Regions from separate parts of the Enterocloster bolteae genome, predicted to be linked through region 2. Evidence: riboswitches for the same ligand, from Rfam matches in the RefSeq annotation. Region 2 holds a riboswitch; each other region holds the start of a gene.
What was found. A riboswitch is a leader RNA that binds a small molecule or an ion and turns the genes downstream of it on or off. The one in region 2 is predicted to bind thiamine pyrophosphate.
Positions count from the first base shown of each region.

Region 1: it holds a riboswitch for thiamine pyrophosphate, as region 2 does, so the genes downstream of both, thiD (bifunctional hydroxymethylpyrimidine kinase/phosphomethylpyrimidine kinase) here and thiW (energy coupling factor transporter S component ThiW) in region 2, are expected to answer to the same signal.
Region 3: it holds a riboswitch for thiamine pyrophosphate, as region 2 does, so the genes downstream of both, CGC65_RS10180 (thiamine-binding protein) here and thiW (energy coupling factor transporter S component ThiW) in region 2, are expected to answer to the same signal.

Region 1 covers NZ_CP022464.2:1,412,340-1,414,602, reverse strand. Annotated here, with positions in the region: gene cytX (putative hydroxymethylpyrimidine transporter CytX) at 1-105, opposite strand, end outside; gene thiD (bifunctional hydroxymethylpyrimidine kinase/phosphomethylpyrimidine kinase) at 118-909, opposite strand; TPP riboswitch at 1,058-1,167, opposite strand; gene CGC65_RS06635 (ATP-binding protein) at 1,247-2,263, opposite strand, start outside.
Region 2 covers NZ_CP022464.2:467,009-469,271, reverse strand. Annotated here, with positions in the region: gene thiM (hydroxyethylthiazole kinase) at 1-731, opposite strand, end outside; gene thiW (energy coupling factor transporter S component ThiW) at 755-1,291, opposite strand; TPP riboswitch at 1,488-1,597, opposite strand; gene CGC65_RS02300 (Cof-type HAD-IIB family hydrolase) at 1,747-2,263, opposite strand, start outside.
Region 3 covers NZ_CP022464.2:2,164,989-2,167,251, reverse strand. Annotated here, with positions in the region: gene CGC65_RS10185 (ABC transporter permease) at 1-666, opposite strand, end outside; gene CGC65_RS10180 (thiamine-binding protein) at 635-931, opposite strand; TPP riboswitch at 1,012-1,121, opposite strand; gene CGC65_RS10175 (TIGR02452 family protein) at 1,188-2,003, opposite strand; gene CGC65_RS10170 (NUDIX hydrolase) at 2,007-2,263, opposite strand, start outside.

The DNA.
Region 1 (2,263 bases), 950 kb from region 2:
TGTGCCTGTCAGTATCTCAGCTATGGATACCCCTGCCCCAAACCATATAAGGCTGTTGGCAGACACGGAGGTCCCTTTTTCCTTTATACTTTTCTTTTCCTTCATGCTCATTCCCCCTTAATACTCGCCCCGGATGGCAAATCCATGATTCATTGGTCCGCTTCCCTTTCCCAGGTCCAGCTGGGCTTCCAGCGCGCCTGAGAGATATACCTTGGCCCGCTCCACGGCCAGGTCCATATCCATGCCCTTGGCCAGGTTGGAGGCAATGGCGCTGGACAGGGTACAGCCTGTCCCATGGGTATTGGGATTGTCAATCCGCCTGCCTTTAAACCATTTCAGCTTCTTGTCCCGGTACAGCAGATCGTTGGCATCATTGAGCTGGTGGCCGCCCTTAAGAAGCACGGCGCATCCGTAGCCCTCCCCGATGGCCCTGGCCGCCGTCTCCATGTCGCCGGGATTATGTATCTCCATTCCTGACAGCACCTCTGCCTCCGGGATATTGGGAGTCAGCAGGTTTGCCATGGGAAGAAGGACTTCCTTCAGCGCCTCTATGGCCTCACTGCTGATCAGACGGGAACCGCTGGTGGATACCATAACCGGATCCACCACCACATTGGCAGCCCTGTAAAATGCCAGCCTGTCCCCGATGGCCTCTATCAGGCCGCCGGAGGAAACCATCCCGATTTTTACTGCATCCGGGAAGATATCCGTAAATATGTCGTCTAACTGTTCCTTTAAAAAAGATGGAGTTACCTCCATGATTCCTGTTACGCCGGTTGTATTCTGGGCAGTTAGTGCCGTTATGGCGCTCATGGCATATACCCCGTGAGCGGTCATGGTCTTGATGTCTGCCTGGATACCGGCGCCTCCGCTGGAATCGCTTCCAGCGATTGTTAATGCTGTTTTCATTGTCATTCTCCTTTTCGCATTAATTTTATAAAGCGGCGGAAGGTGGTGCCCCCAATCCGCCGCCGGGAAGCTCCGGCGCCCATGCCTGATACCACACAGAATCGTCCCGCATATCAAAAAAGCGGAACACCAAAACAGGTGCTCCGCCGGCAATCGTCCGTTATGGTCCCTACGTTGGCATTATCCAAATCAGGTAATGGGTCTAAGCATGAACAGCTTACTCTCAGCCCACTTAAGTGAGCTCCCCGTTTATTTACAACTACCATTATACATGGTTTCAGGAAGATTGCAATGCTTTTATCTTGTCCTGAGCCGGAAATGAGCCGGAAAGTACATCCTATCCCAGGGCCCTGTCCACGATTTTCACCATGGCCGTAAAGGTGGTGTCATTGTAATCCACATCAAACTCATCCCCCGGCTGGTTCAGTATGCGCTTTATGCTCAGTATGCCCAGACCGCCGTCCCGTTTGCTGGACAGTATCCTGCTTCCGTTCTTTTTAATCTGCCCGTTGTAGGAATTTTCCACCAGCATCATAAGGTGGTCGTCCAGCCACCTGGCCTGGACCAGGATGAAACGCGGTCCTGTCAGGCGGCGGCATGCTTCCAGGGCGTTTTCCAGCAGGTTGCCGGTGACAATGCACAAGGTCAAATCGTCCACCGGCACATGGGCGGATAAATCCACCCTGGCAGTGAACTCCACCCCATCCTGCCTTGCCCTGGCGGCATACTCCTGCAAAAGCCCGTTTACGGCCTGGTTCTGGCAGAACACCATCTCAGCCGTCATGTCCAGCTCCCTCTTCAGATTCATCAGGTAATTGGTCCGCTCTCCCCTGTCCATGTTCAGAAGGGCATGGATGTGATGGCGGAAATCATGCTTGATGATGCGCACCTGTTCAATGTAATCCAGGGTCTGGTTATAATGCTCCCTCTGCTGGCTGATAAGCTGCCTGGCAAACTGCAGCTCCTCCTCTGTCCTGCGGCGGCACATGATTTCCAGGGTGCTGCTCAGAATAAGCACATAGAGCACCAGTATCATGATGCACAGCGCCAGATAGAACAGCACGTCCTCCAGTCCCCGCTCAGCCAGGGAACGCGATGAGAATATGGTGTTGTTCCCGATAAAAAGGATGAACAGGGAGACAGAAGGGTATGTCAGCAGCAGGGAACAGGATCGCCTGGATAACTGGTCAAAAAGCCGGTTTACCTTATCCCTCAGCCAAAACCGCACAAACCCATAAAACCCGCAGGCCCACAGCAGGGATACCGCCACACAGATTTGTCCGTATGTCAGGGACACATGCCCCTTTAATATCCAGGCAGCAAACTCGTTCAGCGATGCGGACAGGACCGCGAA
Region 2 (2,263 bases):
GTCTCTGCGGCCGCCAGTTCTCCGCAGAGCCCGTGTGCGCTGAGAGCCGTGACCGCAGCCTCCTCTGTCAGACCGGCCAGTCCCGGTTCCCCATACAGACCGCAGAACGCTCCCATAAGCCCGTCCAGCATACAGCCGCTGCCTGTAATCCTGGCCATCCAGGGATGGCCGTTTCTGACAATAAACTTTTTTTCTTTTCCGGCCACCACATCTTCTACCCCGGTCATAACCACAACCGCGCCTGTAAGGTCCCTCAGGGAACAGGCCGTTTCCATGCGGCTCTCAATGGTGCCAAAGGTTTCCGAATCCACACCGCAGGTGTTGCCCGTCTCATGTCCTCTCAGTTCCTGGTTCAGGGCTCGGATTTCCGCCTCATTTCCCCGGATCACAGAAGGGGATGTCTTCCGGATTATATCAATGGCTGTCTGTCTGCGAAACCGTGATGCAGTGACTCCTACCGGGTCCAGGATAACGGGAAGGCCCAGGCCGGCCGCTTTTCTTCCCGCTGCCTCCATGGCCGGTATGGTCCTTTCTTCCAGGGTCCCCAGGTTAAGGACAAGGCTGCTGCAGATGGAGGTAACATCCTCCACCTCATGCAGCCCCTGGGCCATAACAGGAGAGCCGCCTGCGGCCAGGACCATATTGGCCACGTCCCCTGCCGTAACATAATTGGTTATACAGTGGACTCTGGGAGAGCGCTCCCTTAAGTCCTTCATCCATTGTCTCTGCATTATCTGATTTATCCTTTTTCTTGTTATCTTCCCATGGCTTTGCCGGTCTGTACATCCAGATCCAGCATCCGCCTCATATACTGAAACGCCCCGGACTTATACAGCACGCCAATCAGGAACGCGGCAATGACCGTACCGCACATGGTGCTCATAAGAAATGGGATTACATAGGCAAAAATGGCTGCTTCCTTCCCCATCACCAGTGTGGCTACCGGATAGCAGAGCATTCCGCCCAGTATGCCGGTGCCGAACACCTCCCCAACGTAGGCCAGTGTCAGTCTGCCGAAACGCTGGTACAGATACCCCCCTAAAAATGCGCCCACCATGCTGCCCGGAAATGCCAGCAGACTGCCTGTCCCCATCAGATTCCTGATAAAGGATGTGCAGAACGCCATTCCCACGCCATACCACGGCCCAAGGAAAACACCGGCCAGTACATTGGCAAGGTGCTGAACCGGAAAACATTTGGATGCCCCTATGGGGATGGAAAAGCCGGATAAAGACACGGCCACCGCTGTCAGCATGGCGCTTACCGCCAGTTTTTTAATGTTTACTTTCATAGTCATACCTCCATGTTTTTTACTTGGAGCCCGCCTATCTTCCTGGTAGAGAGGCATATTTTCTGGTACAGCGGCGTATTTCCTGCACAGCGTTAAATCCTGCTTATATCCATACCGCGCAAAAGGCCGGAACTTTTCTCTGATATAAAAAAGCCCATACCGCGCGGGATATGGACTTAAATTATGCATTGAATACACATACATGTCTCATATTTCCCTACGTTGGCATTACCCAAATCAGGTGCGATAGGTCGAAGTTCGATTACTTCCTCTCAGCCTGCTTCACAAGCTCCCTGTTGTCATTTAGCATAGCACCGGACTATTTATTTGTCAATCCGAAATCATTCAAACTCTCACATACCTTCTGAATACAACAAAAAAAGAGCCGGGGCAGAGCCTGCGGACTCTTTGCTTATCACCTGTAAAATTATGCTCCGTCCCCATCACTCAGAGACCTAATACGCCCTGGCCTCCCTGGTTAGAACCAGGGTTTCTATGGCATATGCCACACCATCCTGTATATTGGAGCGGGTCTGGCATCTGGCGATACGTTTAATGCTCTCCATGGCATTTCCCATGGCAACCGTATATTTTATGTCCATGGACAGCATGGAATAGTCATTCTCGCTGTCTCCTATGGCCATGATTTCATCCGGTCTCACGCCCCTGGAGGACGCGTAAAAAGCCAGAGCCCGGCCCTTTTGGGCATAGCTGTGGGTCAGCTCCAGGTTGGTGGCAAAGGAAGACGCAACCGCCAGTTCCGCTATACCGGACAGGCGCTCCTTAATTCTGCCCAGAACCTCCTGCGATTCATGGATGACCGATATTTTATAAAATGCCAGACCCAGCTCAAAGAGCTGTCCTTCCTCCACAAAGGAGAACCGGTCTCTCACTCCCTCATAGGTAAACTCCGCCATGGGAAGCAGCACATTCCGTTCAAAACATGCCCTAAACTGTGCCTCCCCGGCTGTG
Region 3 (2,263 bases), 1.7 Mb from region 2:
CATCTTGTCAAAGGAAAATGCCTTCTTAACCCTTGTCATGTATACGCCCAGTCCGCCAAATCCGCCCAGCCACTCAGAAATCACGGCTCCCACCACTGCATAGGAGGCTGATATCTTGAGACTGGAAAAGAACTGGCCCATGGCACCCGGCAGCTTGATATAGCAAAATATCTGGAACCGGCCCGCTCCCATGGCCTTTAGCAGGTTCACAGCATCCGGGTCCGCTGCCCTGAATCCGGTGAGCAGCCCCACCGTTATGGGGAAAAAAGTGGTAATCACAATGAGTATGACCTTGGGAGTCATTTCATAGCCAAACCACAGTACCAGAAGAGGCGCAATGGCCACAGCCGGCACTGTCTGGGTCAGTACAATGATGGGATAAAATGCCTTGTATGCCTTGTCAAACCGGTCCATCAGCACGGCCGCCCCAAAGCCCGTGGCAATTCCCAAAACAAGTCCCATCCCTGCCTCGGTCAGTGTAATCCTGGCATTCTCCATAAGGGCCGGGAATTCCTTTATAAACGCCTCTGCTACCTGGACCGGTGAAGGCAGCATAAATCCCTCCACCAGACCAAGGGATACAGAAAGCTGCCACAGGATAAGGATGGCGAGAATGGCTGAAACAGACCACAGTTTACTGGTGATGCTTGGTGACTTTCTTTTCAATGGTAAGCACATCTCCTTCGGGGTGGTAAGAAACCTTAATGTATGCAGCCACTGAGGGCGCCCCTGCCCTGACCGCAATATGCTGGCACTCTTTTACAATATCCATCAGCTGGTCATAATCCCCTTCAATGGTTGTCTCAAAGGGACCTACATAATAGTTTAACCCCGTACTCTTGATGTAGTCGATGACCTGGTCCACGATACGGATTAATTCTTCGTCATTTGCTGCCTTGGGAAGTGACTGGATTGCTACGCTTGCGTTCATATTATTTCTCCTTTTCTCTTCAAATCATACGGAATAAAAAATCCCGTCCGGATAGTCCGGGCGGGATAAAACTTACAAAAATTCACATCTTCTGCAGGCTTCCTACGCTGGCATTATCCAGATCAGGTATCAGGGTTCAGAACATATTCCATCTCAGCCGGATTCCACTCCAGCACCCCTTTTCATTGTTGGGACAAGTATACTACGGCTCATTTTAAAAGTCAATAGGTACTGCTGCAGCTGTCATGCACACATTTCAGATATCCCGGAATGCCCTGTAACACGCCTGGGTGGCGGAGCGGTCCAAAACCGCGTATACAATGGTGTCAAAGTCACCGGGAAAATACTGCTCCAAAAGCTCCTTCCACCAGCCCGCCACCTTAACCGGATCATTGCGGAACACGCCGCATCCGTAGGCGCCCAGTATCAGGTTTCGGCAGCCCCGGGAGGCAAAGATGGCAAGGGCCAGCTTCATGCGGCGCTTCATGGACTGCTCTGCTAAAGCCCTGTCTTCCCCCTTCAGGATCACCTGCCCCATATTGACAGCCGGAAGGGTGAGCACAGACGCTTCCACAGGTTCCTTAAGCAGGCCAAACCTTCCGTCCCGGAAAAACACCACATCCGGCGAAAATATGGCGTGATCTGTATAAATCATGGTACTGCATGCCCGGTTCATCCTATAATACGTTTCGTGGGCCGTAAGTGTTTTATAGAGGCAGCTGCTGGCAGCCAGGCTTTCCTCCTGGGCCATGGCTCCGTTTATAAATCCGCCGCCCGGATTCTTGGCGCTGGCAAAATTAAGGACAGCGCATCTGCACTGATTCTCTCCTGCCAGCTTAAGAATGGCATCCACTGTGGAACAATTCCATGTACAGCACTTATATTTTGCTGTCTTTTTAGTAACCGTCTCATATTGCTCCAGCAGCCGCTCCCCCTGTTCCGGCGTAAAAAGCACGCTTTTCTTCACTGACTCCTGCTGGCGGGCTCTGATTTCCACCACCGTTCCCTCTGTCTCATACCAGCCCTTTTCCATAATGTCCAATGTCTGTCTTGCAATTGCTTTTCTGTCCATATCTTAAAATTCCTCCCATTTCCTCCTGTAAAGGCGCGAGGGGCGGTGGCCTTCCCGTTCCGTAAAGGAATCGGTTTCCTCCACCAGAGAAGCTATCTTGCGGCGGAACGCAGGCTTCAGAAGGCATTTGTCCAGAATCACTTCATATACCTGCTGCAGCTGTGTCAGGGTAAATTCCTGCGGCATCAGATGCAGGGCCAATCCCGTGTATTCCACCTTTCCGCGAAGCCTTTCCAGGGCGCAGGATATGATTCTGGCGT